DNA from 3 places in the Rhodococcus sp. NPDC057529 genome. Region 1 is predicted to be linked to each of the others. Evidence: riboswitches for the same ligand, from Rfam matches in the RefSeq annotation. Region 1 holds a riboswitch; each other region holds the start of a gene.

Evidence for each region. Region 1 has a riboswitch for thiamine pyrophosphate ahead of thiC (phosphomethylpyrimidine synthase ThiC). Riboswitches for the same ligand answer to the same signal wherever they lie in the genome.
Region 2: linked by a shared signal. The riboswitch ahead of ACFU5V_RS08655 (3-oxoacyl-ACP reductase) and the one ahead of thiC (phosphomethylpyrimidine synthase ThiC) in region 1 are both predicted to bind thiamine pyrophosphate.
Region 3: linked by a shared signal. The riboswitch ahead of ACFU5V_RS39290 (TenA family protein) and the one ahead of thiC (phosphomethylpyrimidine synthase ThiC) in region 1 are both predicted to bind thiamine pyrophosphate.

The regions. Positions count from the first base shown of each region.
Region 1 is NZ_JBHVEY010000008.1:359,304-364,412, forward strand. It holds gene ACFU5V_RS18560 (GNAT family N-acetyltransferase) at 1-709, shown strand, start outside; gene ACFU5V_RS18565 (exodeoxyribonuclease III) at 744-1,547, shown strand; gene ACFU5V_RS18570 (GNAT family N-acetyltransferase) at 1,584-1,946, opposite strand; gene ACFU5V_RS18575 (GNAT family N-acetyltransferase) at 2,047-2,430, opposite strand; TPP riboswitch at 2,564-2,671, shown strand; gene thiC (phosphomethylpyrimidine synthase ThiC) at 2,664-4,310, shown strand; gene thiD (bifunctional hydroxymethylpyrimidine kinase/phosphomethylpyrimidine kinase) at 4,321-5,109, shown strand, end outside.
Region 2 is NZ_JBHVEY010000004.1:11,547-16,655, forward strand. It holds gene ACFU5V_RS08635 (CocE/NonD family hydrolase) at 1-495, shown strand, start outside; gene ACFU5V_RS08640 (oxidoreductase) at 536-1,414, shown strand; gene ACFU5V_RS08645 (organic hydroperoxide resistance protein) at 1,436-1,858, opposite strand; partial or broken gene ACFU5V_RS08650 (MarR family winged helix-turn-helix transcriptional regulator) at 1,865-2,311, opposite strand; TPP riboswitch at 2,385-2,489, shown strand; gene ACFU5V_RS08655 (3-oxoacyl-ACP reductase) at 2,539-3,303, shown strand; gene ACFU5V_RS08660 (LLM class flavin-dependent oxidoreductase) at 3,305-4,600, shown strand; gene ACFU5V_RS08665 (CitMHS family transporter) at 4,685-5,109, shown strand, end outside.
Region 3 is NZ_JBHVEY010000034.1:11,782-16,890, forward strand. It holds gene ACFU5V_RS39275 (MFS transporter) at 1-560, shown strand, start outside; gene ACFU5V_RS39280 (carboxylesterase/lipase family protein) at 553-2,106, opposite strand; gene ACFU5V_RS39285 (NUDIX hydrolase) at 2,219-2,896, shown strand; TPP riboswitch at 2,955-3,050, shown strand; gene ACFU5V_RS39290 (TenA family protein) at 3,044-3,766, shown strand; gene ACFU5V_RS39295 (ABC transporter substrate-binding protein) at 3,751-4,791, shown strand; gene ACFU5V_RS39300 (ABC transporter permease) at 4,769-5,109, shown strand, end outside.

The DNA of each region.
Region 1 (5,109 bases):
CGAGCACGCTTGGATCGACGGCTGGCTCGCCCGATACGGCCACGGCTTCACCGGACGCGCCAACTCGGCGGCGCCGCTCGGCGACCGCGGGACGGTCGGGAGCCTGGACGACCCCTCCCCCGGCGGCACGCTCGACCGTCTGCGCGAGTGGTACGCCGAGCGGGACCGCCCGCTGCGGCTGCTGATCCCCGACCGCCTGGGCGAGGTGCCGCCGGGCTGGAACGTCAGCGACGAAGTGGTCGTGATGGCCGCCGACGTCGACAATCTGGCGCTGCCCGAGGGTCCGCGGACCACGACCGTCACCGATCACCCGGATCCGGACTGGCTCGCCCTGTACCGCTACCGCGGGTCCGCGCTGCCCGACTTCGCGGTCGACGTGCTGAACGCGGTCCGCGGCGGGACGCTCGGCTTCGGCCGGATCGGCGCCGCCGACTCGGCGCTCCTCGCCGTCGCCCGCGGATCCGTCACGACCGCGCCGGACGACCGCCGGTGGGTCGGGCTCACCGCGGTCGAGGTGGCGCAGGCTCACCGCCGCCGCGGAATCGGCAGCCTGATCTGCGGCGACATGATCAATTGGGGGCGCGAGCACGGCGCGACCCACGCGTGCCTGCAGGTCGCCGCCGAGAACGAGGGCGCGCAGGCGATGTACCGCAACGTCGGCTTCGTGGCGCACCACCGGTACCGCTACGCCACCGAACCCGGCGGCTGAGAATCTGTCGGGGCGTGCCGCTAGGGTGGCTGCCGTGCGCATCGCAACCTGGAACGTGAACTCTGTTCGTGCCCGTACCGACCGGATCCTGGACTGGCTCCAGCGGTCCGACGTCGACGTGCTGGCGATGCAGGAAACCAAGTGCAAGGACGAGCAGTTCCCGTACGAGCGGTTCCGCGAACTCGGGTACGAGGTCGCGCACGTGGGCCTCAGCCAGTGGAACGGTGTCGCGATCGCGTCCCGCGTCGGCCTCGACGACGTGCAGATCGGCTTCGAGGATCAGCCCGGGTTCCACAAGGATCCGGAGGTCGCCCCCGTGCAGGAAGCGCGCGCCATCGGTGCCACCTGCAACGGCGTCCGCGTCTGGAGCCTGTACGTGCCCAACGGCCGCGAGCTCGCCGATCCGCACTACACGTACAAGCTGGAGTGGCTGGCGAAGCTGCACACGGATGCGGTCGGGTGGCTCGACCGTGATCCGGACGCGCAGATCGCGCTGGTCGGTGACTGGAACGTCGCACCCACCGACGAGGACGTCTGGGATCCGGCGCTGTTCGAAGGCAAGACCCACACGTCCGTCCCCGAGCGGGAGGCCTTCCAGGCGTTCGTCGAATCGGGATTCGCCGACGTCGTCCGGCCGCACACCCCCGGCCCGGGTGTCTACACCTACTGGGACTACACCCAGCTGCGGTTCCCGAAGAAGCAGGGTATGCGCATCGATTTCGTGCTCGGGTCGCCCGCCCTCGCGGGCCGTGTCGACAAGGCCGAGATCGACCGCAACGAACGCAAGGGCAAGGGCGCCAGCGATCACGCGCCCGTCATCGTCGACCTCGGCGACTGACACGCAGCAACCCGAGACGAACGGCGCCCCCGGGGTCTAGTCGGCGACCAGAATGTCGAGATGCTCCGGGTTCAGCGCCACGTAGCGCCGGACGTACGTGCAGATCGGGCGCACCTTCCAGCCCCGCCGGCGCGCTGAACCCAGCGCCTCACGAACCAGGACCGCGGCGAGACCGCGGCCACCGAGGTCTTCCACGATCACCGTGTGCATGAACGCGACCACCTCGCCGGGTCTGGCGGTGAATCCGGGAATGTCGTCCTCGTCGCGATAGCCGAGGATGCCGACCAGCTCGTCCCCCAGCCACAGATCGAATCGTTCGTGGGCGGGGTTGTCGAGCACGCGCGCAGCAGTGGTCGTGATGCTCCCCGACGGGCCGGAACCGTTCGACATGTGATCCATGCCACTCATGGAAACAGTTCCCGGGCGCCCTCGCGAGCGGAACCACCGGCCCCGGAACCGTTTCGTTGCCGACGAGTGGTCGATTCGTGTCCCGTCGCCGTCAGACCTCCACCGGGACCATGAGGTCGCGGTATTCGGGATGCCCTGCGACGAAGCGCTGCACATAGGTGCACACGGGCCGTACCTTCCAGCCGTACCCGCGCGCGAGGTCGAGGGAGCGCCCCACCATGAGTGCGGCGAGTCCGCGGTGACCGAAGTCCTCCACGATCACCGTGTGCATGAACGAGACCACCGGAGCCTGACGCCCCCGGCCCCCCTGGCCCGGCGGCCGGGCCACCACGCCCACTCCCGCGCCCGCACCCGGCGGGGTGTCCGCGAGGGCGAAATACCCGAGGATGCCGACCAGGTCACCACTCAGTCGGAGTTCGAATCGGTTCTGATCGGCGTTGTCGATCACGTCCACAACCTGCGCGTCCGTCAGCATGGCTATCTCCTGGGGTATGTGTCGTAATCGAAATGTGATGTTCATCACCCTTTATACCGATGCACGGAACCGCTGTCCAAGTTTCCCCCGAATGTTTCACTCACAGAGATCTCGGTTACAGTCTCCGGGACAACTACACATCCACGGGGGCTCGCACCAGCGGGCTGAGAGGACGGCTAGGGCCGTCGACCGTCGAACCTGTCCGGGTAATGCCGGCGTAGGGAGCATCATCGATGAGCACAACCATATCTACAGCCACGTCCGTCACCACGGGACCGATCCAGGGCAGCACCAAGCAGTACCTGCTGTCGGGCGGCGACGTCCGGGTGCCGGTCCGGCGCGTACACCTCACCAACGGTGAGCACCTCGACGTGTACGACACATCGGGCCCGTACACCGACGCGGACGCCACGATCGACCTGGACGCGGGGCTTCCGCACCTGCGGGCGCCGTGGATCGCCGACCGGGCAGGCACCCAGCTCGACGCCGCCCGCGCCGGAACCGTCACTCCCGAGATGCGGTATTGCGCAGCACGAGAGGGTGTTTCACCCGAGACGGTGCGCGCCGAGGTCGCGGCGGGTCGGGCCGTGATCCCGGCCAACCGCTGCCACCCCGAACTCGAGCCGATGATCATCGGCAAGGCGTTCGCGGTCAAGATCAACGCGAACATCGGCAACAGCGCGGTGACGTCGTCGATCGCGGAAGAGGTCGAGAAGATGGTGTGGGCGACGCGGTGGGGCGCGGACACCATCATGGACCTGTCCACCGGCAAGAACATTCACGAGACCCGGGAATGGATCCTGCGCAATTCGCCGGTGCCCGTGGGAACCGTGCCGATCTACCAGGCGCTGGAGAAGGTCAACGGCGATCCGACGGCACTCACGTGGGAGATCTACCGCGACACCGTGATCGAGCAGTGCGAACAGGGCGTCGACTACATGACGGTCCACGCCGGAGTACTGCTCCGCTACATCCCGCTGACCGCGCGCCGGGTCACCGGCATCGTCTCCCGCGGCGGTTCGATCATGGCGGCGTGGTGCCTGGCCCATCACCGGGAATCGTTCCTGTACACCCACTTCGACGAACTCTGCGAAATCCTCCACCGCTACGACGTCACGTTCTCGCTCGGCGACGGCCTGCGCCCCGGCTCCATCGCGGACGCCAACGACGAGGCCCAGTTCGCCGAACTCCGCACCCTCGGCGAGCTCACGAAGATCGCGAAATCGCATGGCGTGCAGGTGATGATCGAAGGTCCCGGGCACGTGCCGATGCACAAGATCGTCGAGAACGTGCGACTCGAGGAGGAGCTGTGCGAGGAGGCGCCGTTCTACACGCTCGGACCGCTCGCCACCGACATCGCACCGGCGTACGACCACATCACGTCCGCGATCGGCGCGGCGATGATCGCGCAGGCCGGTACCGCAATGCTCTGCTACGTCACCCCTAAGGAGCACCTGGGACTGCCGAACCGGGACGACGTCAAGACCGGGGTCATCACGTACAAGATCGCGGCGCACGCCGCGGACCTCGCAAAACAGCATCCGCGGGCGCAGGAACGGGACGACGCGCTGTCGAAGGCCCGGTTCGAGTTCCGCTGGCACGACCAGTTCGCCCTGTCCCTCGACCCGGACACCGCGCGGGAGTTCCACGACGAGACGCTGCCCGCCGAGCCGGCGAAGACGGCCCACTTCTGCTCGATGTGCGGTCCGAAATTCTGCTCCATGCGGATCTCCGCCGACGTGCGGGAGTACGCACGGCAACACGGACTCGATTCGGTCGAAGCCATCGAGGCCGGCATGGCCGAGAAGTCGAGCGAGTTCGTCGACGCAGGTGGTCGCGTGTATCTGCCCGTCGAATCCGTCACCTCAGAGAATCGGTAAGGTCCCCTTCGTGAAGCTGCTGCCCCTGACCCCCGACGGCCAGACCCCCGTCCGCGTCCTCACCATCGCCGGCACCGATTCCGGCGGTGGCGCCGGGATCCAGGCGGACTCGCGGACGATGGCGCTGTGCGGCGTCCACGCATGTGTCGCGGTCGCCGCGGTCACGGTGCAGAACTCGGTGGGGGTCAGCGGTTTCCACGAGATTCCGCCGGAGACGGTGGCCGCGCAGGTGCGGTGCGTCGTCGACGACATCGGGGTCGGGGCAGCGAAGACGGGGATGCTCGCGTCGACGGCCATCATCGAGGCCGTCGCCGCCGTGTGCACCGAGGTCGGGATCGGCCGGGACCGGCAGGTCCCGCTGGTCGTCGATCCGGTGTGCGCGTCGATGCACGGCGATCCGCTCCTGCACGCCGAGGCGCTGGACGCCGTGCGGAACACGCTGATCCCGATCGCCACGGTGGTCACCCCGAATCTCGACGAGATCCGGTTGATCACCGGCATCGACGTGGTGGACGACGCCACCGCACGCCGGGCCGCGGAGGCGCTGCACGCGCTCGGCGCGCAGTGGTCGATCGTGAAGGGCGGGCATCTGCGGACGTCGGCGTCGAGCACCGACCTGCTGTTCGACGGCGACCGATTCCTCGAGTTCAGCAGTCCCCGGATCGACACCGGCAACGACCACGGCGGCGGCGACACGCTCGCGGCCGCCATCGCGAGCGCGCTCGCCCACGGGTGGTCCGTGCCCGACGCGGTGGCGTTCGGCAAGGAGTGGGTGACCAAGTGCCTGGAGGCGTCGTAC
Region 2 (5,109 bases), on a different contig from region 1:
GGCCTGACGTTCACCAGTGCCCCCGTCACACAGCCGACGGAACTGTCGGGTCCGGTCAATCTGCATCTCGAAACCGTGCTCGATGCGCCGGACGGATTCTGGGCGGTGACGCTGAACGACGTCGCACCGGACGGCACGTCGACCGCGCTCACCAACGGTGCGCTCACCGCCTCGATGCGGGCGGTGGACGATTCGAAGAGCACCAGGTCGGCGAACGGCGACTACACCGAACCGCACCACTCTCTGACGGTGGCCGCGCGTCAGCCGCTGGTTCCGGGTGAAGTGACGCCGGTCGACATCAACTTCGTGCCCACCGACGCGGTCCTCGCGCCGGGGCACCGGTTGCGCGTCGACGTGTACGCGGGCAGCGTTCCCCGGTATCTGCCGCTCGGACCGATTCTGGCGGACAGTCAGCTGAAGCCGCAGCACGTGGCATTGTCGCCGGACCGGCCGAGTTTCCTCAACCTGCCGCTGGTCGGGGCGCGGGCGTGGTGACGGGTTCACGCCGCGTCCCGGGATCCGTAGGGTTGACGGCATGACCAAGTGGACAGCTTCGGACATCGTCGATCAGAGCGGCCGTACGTTCGTCGTCACGGGCGCCAACAGCGGTCTGGGGGAGGTGGCCGCGCGGGCCCTGGGCAAGGCGGGAGCCCACGTCGTGCTGGCCTGCCGCAACACCCACAAGGGGGAGGTGGTCGCGCGGTCGATCGGCGACAACGCCGAGGTGCGACGTCTCGACCTGTCCGACCTCGCATCGGTGCGCGAGTTTGCCGCCGGTGTCGATTCCGTCGACGTGCTCGTGAACAACGCCGGGGTGATGGCGGTTCCGCAGCGCAAGACCGCCGATGGATTCGAAATGCAGATCGGCACAAATCATCTCGGACACTTCGCGTTGACCGGACTGCTGCTCGGCAAGATCACCGATCGGGTCGCCACGATGTCGAGTGCGGCACATCAGGCGGGAACGATTCATCTCGACGATCTCAACTGGGAACACCGCAAGTACAACCGCTGGAGCGCCTACGGCCAGTCGAAGCTCGCGAATCTGCTGTTCACGTACGAATTGCAGCGCAGGCTCGCCGCGGCCGGGTCTCCGGTGACAGCGGTGGCCGCGCACCCCGGCTACGCGTCGACCAATCTGCAGGCGCACACCGAGTCGGTGCAGGACAAGCTGATGGCCGTCGGCAACCGGATCTTCGCGCAGTCCGCGGAGATGGGGGCGCTGCCGATGTTGTTCGCCGCCACCGCCCCCGGCGTGATCGGCGGAAGTTACATCGGGCCGGACGGCCTGTTCGAGCAGCGGGGCCACCCGAAGGTGGTGGGCTCCAACAAGAAGTCGCGGGACGAGCAGACCGCGAAGGCGCTGTGGTCGCTGTCGGAGGACCTGACGGGCGTCGAGTACAAGTTCGGGTGACCCGACGCCCGCGCAGGATGCTCAGTCTTCGGTGACCTCGAGGGTGACGTCGATGTTGCCGCGGGTGGCGTTGGAGTAGGGGCACACCTGATGCGCCTTCTCCGTCAGTTCGAGCGCCTCTGCGCGCGGCAGGTGGGGGAGCGACACCTCGAGCGTCACGGCGAGGCCGAATCCGCCGCCGTCCGTGGAGCCGATCCCGACGCGGGCGCCGACGGCCGAGTCCGCGATGTTCGCCCCGGCCTGACGGCCGACCAGCTGGAGTGCGGAGTGGAAGCAGGCCGCGTATCCGGCGGCGAACAGCTGCTCGGGGTTGGTGCCGTCGCCGGATCCGCCCATCTCGGTGGGGATGGCGAGGTTCAGGTCGAGCCGGCCGTCGGACGTGCGAGCGTGGCCGTTGCGGCCTTCCCCGGTTGCGAGGGCTTCGGCGGTGTAGACGATCTTCATGGTTACTTCTCCTGTAGGGGTTGCGAAACTGTGGAGCGATTCGGTGAGGCGCGACAGGGTGTCGCGCAGGGCGACGAGTTCGTCGACGCCCATGCCCGTCGAGCGGGCGAGTGCGGTGGGGATGCCCTCCGCGGCGGCGCGGAGGCTCGCGCCCTTCTCGGTGAGGTGGATCCCGACCCGGCGTTCGTCGGCCGACGAACGCCTGCGTTCGACGAGCCCCAGCGCGTCGAGCCGCTTGAGCAGTGGCGACAGGGTGCCGGTGTCGAGATCGAGGGCGTCGCAGATCTCACGCACCCCGCGGCCGTCCTGTTCCCAGAGCACGAGCAGCACGAGGTACTGCGGGTAGGTCACGCCCAGCGCGTCGAGCATCGACCGGTATCGCGCCGTCATGGCCCGGGAGGCCGAGTACAGCGCGAAGCACACCTGGCGGTCGAGGGCGAGGTTGTCGGTCACCCCTGAATGGTTGCACACAACTAGGTTGTGCACAACCAAAAAGGTCATCGAGGAGATTGGCCTTACACTATTGGCCAGTGACACGGGGTGCTGCCTGGCGAGGATCCAGGCGGCTGAGAAGACACCCGTCGAACCTGAACTGGGTAATGCCGGCGAAGGGATGTCGCGGAGACGGCCGTATGCGCTCATCCGATGTCTCGTCGCCGACCGATCGGAAGGTGACAGCAATGCAGCTCGACAAGCAGATCGTCCTGGTGACCGGCGGTGGCCGGGGCCTCGGTTCCGCCATCGTGCGCTCGTTCGCGGCGCAGCACGCGCGGGTGGTCGTGAACTACCGCAACAGCCGGGAAGCGGCGGAGGAACTCGCGGCATCCCTCGGTGCGGACCGCGCGGTCGCACTCGGGGCCGACGTCACCGATGCCGCGCAGGTGGCGGCACTGTTCGCCGCCGCGGAAGAGCACTTCGGATCGCCGGTGACCACCGTGATCAACAACGCCCTCGCCGACTTCTCCTTCAACGGCGACGCACGCGCCAAGGCGGACGTCATCACGTGGGAGGCCTTCGACTCGCAGTTGCGCGGCAGCGTGCAGGCGACCCTGAACACCACGCAGGCCGCGCTGCCGGGCATGCGCTCGCTCGGGTTCGGCCGCATCGTGAACATCGGAACCAACCTGTTCCAGAATCCCGTCGTCCCGTACCACGACTACACCGCCGCCAAGGCCGCCGCGCTGTCGCTGACGCGCACCCTCGCCGCCGACCTCGGGCCCGACGGCATCACCGTCAACATGGTCTCGGGCGGGCTGCTGCGCACCACCGACGCGAGTGCCGCCACCCCCGACGAGGTGTTCGACCTCATCGCGGCGAGCACTCCGCTGCAGCGGGTCACCACCCCGGACGAGTTCGCCGACGCGGTCCTGTTCTTCGCGTCCCCGTGGTCGCGGTCGGTGACCGGCCAGAACCTCGTCGTCGACGGCGGACTGGTCAAGGACTGACATGACCGACACGAGGCAACTGCACTTCAACGCCTTCCTCTTCGGCTGCGGGCACCACGGCGCCGCGTGGCGGCACCCCGCCTCGCAGGTGGAGCGGCTCAGCGACATCGCCTACTACGAGGAACTGGCGCAGACCGCGGAGCGGGGTTGCCTCGACGCGGTGTTCTTCGCCGACGGGCATTCGGTGCGCGACCCCGCGTCCGGGGGCATGTGGTTCCTCGAACCGCTCACCGCGCTGTCCGCGATGGCACGGGCAACCGAGCGGGTCGGGCTCGTGACGACCGTGTCGACCACCTTCTACACCCCGTTCCACGCCGCGCGGATGCTGGCGTCGCTCGACCACATCAGCGGCGGCCGCGCCGGCTGGAACGTGGTGACGTCGATGTTCGACGCCGAGGCCCGCAATCACGGTCTCGAGGAGATGCCGCCGCACGACGACCGCTACTCGCGGGCCGCGGAATTCGTCGACGTGGCACTGGCGCTGTGGGATTCGTGGGAGCCCGACGCGCTCGTCCTCGACCGGGAGGGCATCTTCGCGGATCCGGCCAAGGTGACACCGATCGGGCATCGGGGAAAGCATTTCCTCGTCGCCGGCCCGCTGACCGTGCCGCACTCGCCGCAGGGGCGCCCCGTGCTGTTCCAGGCGGGCGCGTCCGACCAGGGCCGCGACCTGGCCGCCCGGTGCGCCGAGGGCATCTACGCCGTCGCCTACGACCTCGCGGCCGCGCAGAGTTACTACGGCGACGTGAAGCGGCGCATCCGCGCCGCGGGTCGCGACGCCGACGCGGTGACCGTGATGCCCGGTCTCGTCACCTACGTGGGTTCGACCACCGAGGAGGCGCGCCGGAAGAAGGCGGAACTCGACGCGCTCCTGCCCGTCGAACAGTCGCTGGCGCAATTGTCGATGTTCGTCCAGCAGGACTGCAGCACATGGGAACTGGACGCACCCGTTCCCGCGCTGCCGCCGCTGTCGGAGTTCACCGGGCCGCAGGGCCGGTACGACACGATCCTGCGGATCATCGAGAAGGACCGTCCGACCGTGCGGTCGCTGCTGGGCACGCTGGCGGCCGGCGGCGGGCACTGCACCATGATCGGCACCCCGGAGTCGATCGCCGACGAGATCGAGGTGTGGTTCCGCGGCGGCGGCGCCGACGGCTTCAACCTGATGCCGCCGCTCTACCCGCACGGGCTCACCGACTTCGTCGACGAGGTCGTTCCCGTCCTGCAGAAGCGCGGGCTGTTCCGCGCGGAGTATGAGACAGCGACCCTGCGCGACCATCTCCGGGGTCGCCGGTAGTTGCCACCACAAAGAACACAACCTTCTCTAAGTACGCAACAGTGACTGTGAGCGTCCCTCCCCCCGACACTGGCTGTTATCGCGATCACATCGCGGTGCAAGCTCGGACGAGGAGTGGCAATGCTGGTAGCACTCGGCTTTCTGATGGTGGCCGTGTTCATGTTCTTGATCATGTCCAAACGGGCCACTCCCGTGGTCGGGCTGATCGCCGTCCCGGTCGCATTCGGCATCGCGGCCGGGGCGGGCCTCGGCATCGGCGACATGATCACCGACGGGATCAAATCGCTGGCCCCGACGGCCGCGTTGCTGTTCTTCGCGATCATCTTCTTCGGGATCATGATCGACGTCGGCCTGTTCGACCCGCTGGTGAAACTCATTCTCCGGCTCGTCCGCAACGACCCCATGCGGCTCGTCGTCGGCACCGCGGTCCTGGCGATGGTGGTGTCGCTGGACGGTGACGGATCCACGACGTTCATCATCGTGACGTCCGCGCTGTTGCCGCTGTACAT
Region 3 (5,109 bases), on a different contig from region 1:
TGCGCACGATCGCGCTCGTGGACATGGCGGTGGTCGCGCTGTACATGCCGGTCGAATCGGTGGTGTTCCCGGTGTACTTCACCGAACTCGACAAACCTGCGCAACTGGGCTCGGTTCTGATGGCGCTCAGCATCGGCGGCGTGGTGGGCGCCCTCGCGTACGGACCGCTCGCGCCGTTCGTGTCGCGCCGGTTGCTGATGGTGGTGGCGGTGACCGTGCTGGGCGCGGCGATGGTCGCGATGGCGTTCCTGCCGCCGCTGTGGGCGATCCTGGCGCTGGCCCTCCTGCAGGGTCTGGTGTTCGGTCCGGTCGGCCCGATCGCCAACTACGCCATGCAGACTCGCAGTCCGGAGCACATGCGCGGCCGGGTCACCGGGGTCATGACGTCCACCGCCTATGCGGCGGGTCCGCTGGGCTACCTGCTGGCCGGCCCGATCCTCGACAAGTGGGGAATCCAGCCGACGTTCTTCGTGCTCGCGATCCCGGTCCTGATCATCGGGCTGGCGTGCTTCGCGCTGCCCGTGCTGAAGGAACTGGACGAGAAGGTTCCGGTCAGTTGAAGCCCATGACGTCGTTGCCCCAGGCCACCCGCATCTCGTGGTCCGGGTCCTTCACGAGGGTGTCTGCGCCGTCGATCAGCAACGTGGAGCGGTTCTCCTCGTCGTAGGGGGCCCAGTGCTTGGACCCGTCCAGGGCGGCGGGGACACCGTGCCGCGCGAACGCGAGCCACCGGCGCTGTATCCGGCCCGACACCTCGAGCGCCGTCTTCCGGCCGCCGAGCCAGAACGTCGGATCGATGTTGAGGGTGTCGAAATTGCCGAACACGTACGGGAGTTCGGTGGCGTGCCCGGCTCCGATGCGTGCGGCCTTGAGCATCGGCGTGGCCTGGTCGAACCGGTACATCCACGTCGGCGAGTGCCTGCTGTGGGCGTCGGCCACCCACAGGGCGGGCATCCGGAACGCGGCGTCGCGGGACATCGCGAGTGCGCCCTTCGGTTTCCCGCGGTCCGGGTACGCCGACAGGATGTCGGCGAGGCGGGCCGCGGGCAGTTCCGGGTGATCGGTCGCGATCGCCCGCAGCATCTCCTGCACCGAATCCGAGGTGACCGGCAGCAGAGGAGATTTCATGAACTTGAAGATCGACGACTCGTCCTTGTTGGAACCGATGATGAGGGGGATGCGGTGGGAGTAGCCCTTCTGGAACGCGGCCACCGGGTAGCGGGGCAGGAAGTCGCGGTCCACCACGGGCGCCATGGCGAGTGTGCCGGGGATCTTCGTCGGCACCTCGTTGACGAGCGTGTCGCTGGCCTCGATGACCGTGCGGTACGGGAGGCGCAGCAGCGTGTCGATCCGGGCGGGTTCCACGTCGAGGATGTCGAGGAACTGCTTCGCGACCGTGGCCGCCCGCTCGCTGCCGTAGACCGATGTGGCGGGTGGGCTCTGGGCAATCGCGCGGTGGAACAACCCGTCCGCGCTCGGGCACGTCATCAGCGTGGTGATCGACCCGGCTCCCGACGATTCCCCGAACACCGTCACCTCGTCCGGGTCACCGCCGAACGACGCGATGTTCTCGCGCACCCATTCGAGCGCGGCGACCTGGTCGCGCAGCCCGCAGTTGGTCTCGAACACCCGCTCGGCCGTCGAGAACGACGACAGGTCGAGGAAGCCGAGCGCACCCACCCGGTAGTTGAACGAGACCAGCACGACGTCGCCGAGAGTGGACAGGATCCGCCCGTTGTAGATGCCCTGAGCTGCGGTTCCCAGGCAATAGGCACCGCCGTGGATCCACACCATCACCGGCCGCGGGGTGCCGTCGGGCCGGGGTGCCCACACGTTGACCGACAGGCAGTCCTCGTCCATCTCGAGTCCGGCGTCGATCGGGACGGCGGTGCCGTGGCCCTGCGGGGCCATCGGGCCGAAGTCGACGCAGTCGCGCACGCCCTGCCACGGCGTCGGCGGGGCCGGCGCCCGGAACCGCAGATCGCCGACGGGGGCGGCGGCGAACGGGATGCCCTTCCACGCGTAGACGTCGCCTTCGGGATAGCCGCGCACGTCGCCGTCCCGGGCGCGGACGACGAGTGTGTCGCCGGACTTCTCGACATCCACGGCCGAATCTCCTCACGCAGCGCGTACGGGAATCTCTCGCCAAACTACCAACGATGCGCAGGCAGGGCCGCTCGAACGCGATATAGATCAACCGCGCGCTAACATGTGCTCCGTGGCCGCATCGACCGATCCCGAGGGCAAGAGCCTCCTCGACTACCCGCGGCCGTCCGTGGCGGTCGACGTCGCCGTCCTCACCGTCGACGGCGCCGAGCTGAAAGTGCTTGTGGTTCCGCACCGTTCGGGCCGGCTCGCACTCCCGGGCACCTTCCTACACGAAGGCGAGCGACTGCGGGACGCCGCCGAGCGGTGCCTGCGGATCAAGGCCGGCCTGACGGGTGCCGAGTTCCACCAGCTGGCGATGTTCGACGACCCCGGCCGCGACGACCGCGGGTGGGTGCTGTCGATGACGCACGGTGCGGCGCTGCCGCGCACGGCGCTCCCCCGCGACGCGCTGCTGATCCCCGTCGACGGCAACCGGGTGACGCAGGACCTCGCGTTCGACCACGCGGACGTCGTCACCCTCGCCGTCGCCGACCTGCGCGAGCGGTACGCGCGGTCCGTCGACCCGTCGGGCCTGGCCGGCGACACGTTCACGGTGCTCGAACTCCGCCGGGTCTACGAGGTGGTGTTCGGCCGTCCCCTCCCGAAGGACTCGTTCCGCCGGCACGTGATGCCCGCGCTCGAGCACACCGGCGACATGGCCGTCGTCGGGACCGGCAGGCCCGCCGAGATCTACACGCGCGGCCCCGCGCCCCTCCCACCGGGAGCGGCCGCGTTCCTCGCAGGCTGAGCGCGTCCACCCACCCGGGGCCTTTCCGTTCGCGGCACGGCCGGTGCTAGGGTCGGCTTGTTCTGACACGGGGTGCTCCGCACGGGCGGGGCTGAGAACACACCCGGGAACCTGCTCAGGTAATGCTGACGAAGGGATGTCAACGTTGTGAATAGCTCTGTCCAAGGTGCTGCGGGCGCAGGCCGGCACGCCCGATTCACGGACCACTTGTGGGACCGGACCAAGGTGCTGCGCGAGGCGATCGACGAACTCGAGTTCCTGCGCCGCCTCGGCGACGGAACGCTGCCGCTGGACGTGTTCCGCACGTATATCGAGCAGGATTTCCTGTATCTGACCGGGTACGCGAAGGCCCTGTCCCTGGTCGCCGCGCATGCGCCGGGCCCCGTCGAGGCCGGCTTCTGGGCAGGCTCGGCGGCCGAGGCCGCGACGGTCGAGGCGACGTTGCACCAGAACCTGCTGACCAGCGGACGGCTCCCCGCGTCGGACGCCGAACCGCAGCATTCGCAGGCCTGCCTCGGGTACATCTCCTACCTGACGGCGGTCGCCGCCACCGAGCCGTACGCGGTGTCCGCCGCCGCGGTGCTGCCGTGTTTCTGGATCTACGCGGACGTGGGACGCAGGCTCGCGGCGAGCGCCCGGGACGTGCTGGCTGCCGATCCGTCGCACCCGTACGCACAGTGGGTGACCACGTACGACGCGGAGGAGTTCCACGCCGCCGTCGCGAAGGCCCGCGAACTCGTGGACGCCGCCGCGGACGCCGCGACCGAAGCCCAGCGCGAAGAGATGGTGGAGGCGTTCACGATCGCCAGCCGCTACGAACTCATGTTCTGGGACACAGCACTCAACAAGCAGGAATGGCCGGCGTCGTGACTCTCTTCTCCCGTACCAAGCGCGCGGCCACCGCAGCCGTCATCCTCGTCTCGGCCCTGTCGATGCTCACCGGCTGCGCCGGAAACTCGCAGTCCGACGACACCATCCGGTTCGCACTCGACTGGACGCCGAACACCAACCACACCGGCCTGTTCGTCGCCCAGCAGGAGGGCTGGTTCGCGGACGCCGGACTCGACGTGCAGGTGCTGCCGTACAACGACACCTCACCCGACACCCTCGTCGACGCCGGCAACGCGGAGTTCGGCGTGAGCTTCCAGAGTTCCGCGACGTTCTCGAAGGCCGCGGGCGCCCAGACCACGTCGGTCATGGCCCCGCTGCAGCACTGGGCGACGGGTATCGCGGTGAAGGCGGATCGCGCCGACATCACCCGCCCCCGGGATCTCGACGGCAAGATCTACGCCGGTTTCGCGGACCCCGACGGCGAGGAGACCCTGAAGCAGATCATCCGGAACGACGGCGGCAAGGGCGAATTCACCACCGTCACGCTCGGCACGTCGGCCTACGAGGCCGTGTACTCCGGCACCGCCGACTTCACCGTGTCGTTCTTCGGCTGGGAGGGCATCGAGGCCGAGCACCGGGGCACCCCGATGCGCTACTTCCACTACACCGACTACGGCTTCCCGGACGCGTACGCACTCGTCATCGAGGGCAACGAGCAGTGGATGGACGAGCATCCCGAGCAGGCCCGCAAGTTCGTCCAGGCCCTGCAGCGCGGCTACCAGTTCGCCGCCGACCGGCCGGACGAGGCCGCGCAGATGTTGATCGACGCCAATCCCGGCGCGTTCACGGACGAGTCCCTCGTGCGGGAGAGCCAGCAGATGCTGTCCTCCGAGTACATGAAGGACGCTTCCGGAAAGGTCGGGACCCAGACGGCCGAGCAGTGGGCGGGGTACTCCGGTTTCCTGTTCCAGCACGGCCTGCTCACCGGCCCCGACGGGGCACCGCTGACCACGGAACCCGACTGGTCGACGTATTTCACCAATGAGTACCTCGCTCAGCCCTGACCCGACCGTCCGGACCCCGGCCCCGGGCACGTCCCCGCTGCTGCGGCGGGTGCTGCCTGCGGTCGTGGTCGTGGCACTGCTCGTCGTCGCGTGGCAGGTGTACGTGACGGTCAGCGGTATCCGGCCGCAGGTGCTGCCGTCGCCGCTGCGGGTCGTGCAGCAGGGCTGGCGGGCGCGGGACGCCATCTCCGGTCACGCCTCCGCGACACTGCAGGTGACGCTGATCGGGTTCGCCGTGTCCCTGCTCTGCGCGTGGGCTCTCGCCGTGCTCGTGGACTTCTCGCCGTGGCTGCGACGCGCATTCGTTCCGCTGTTCGT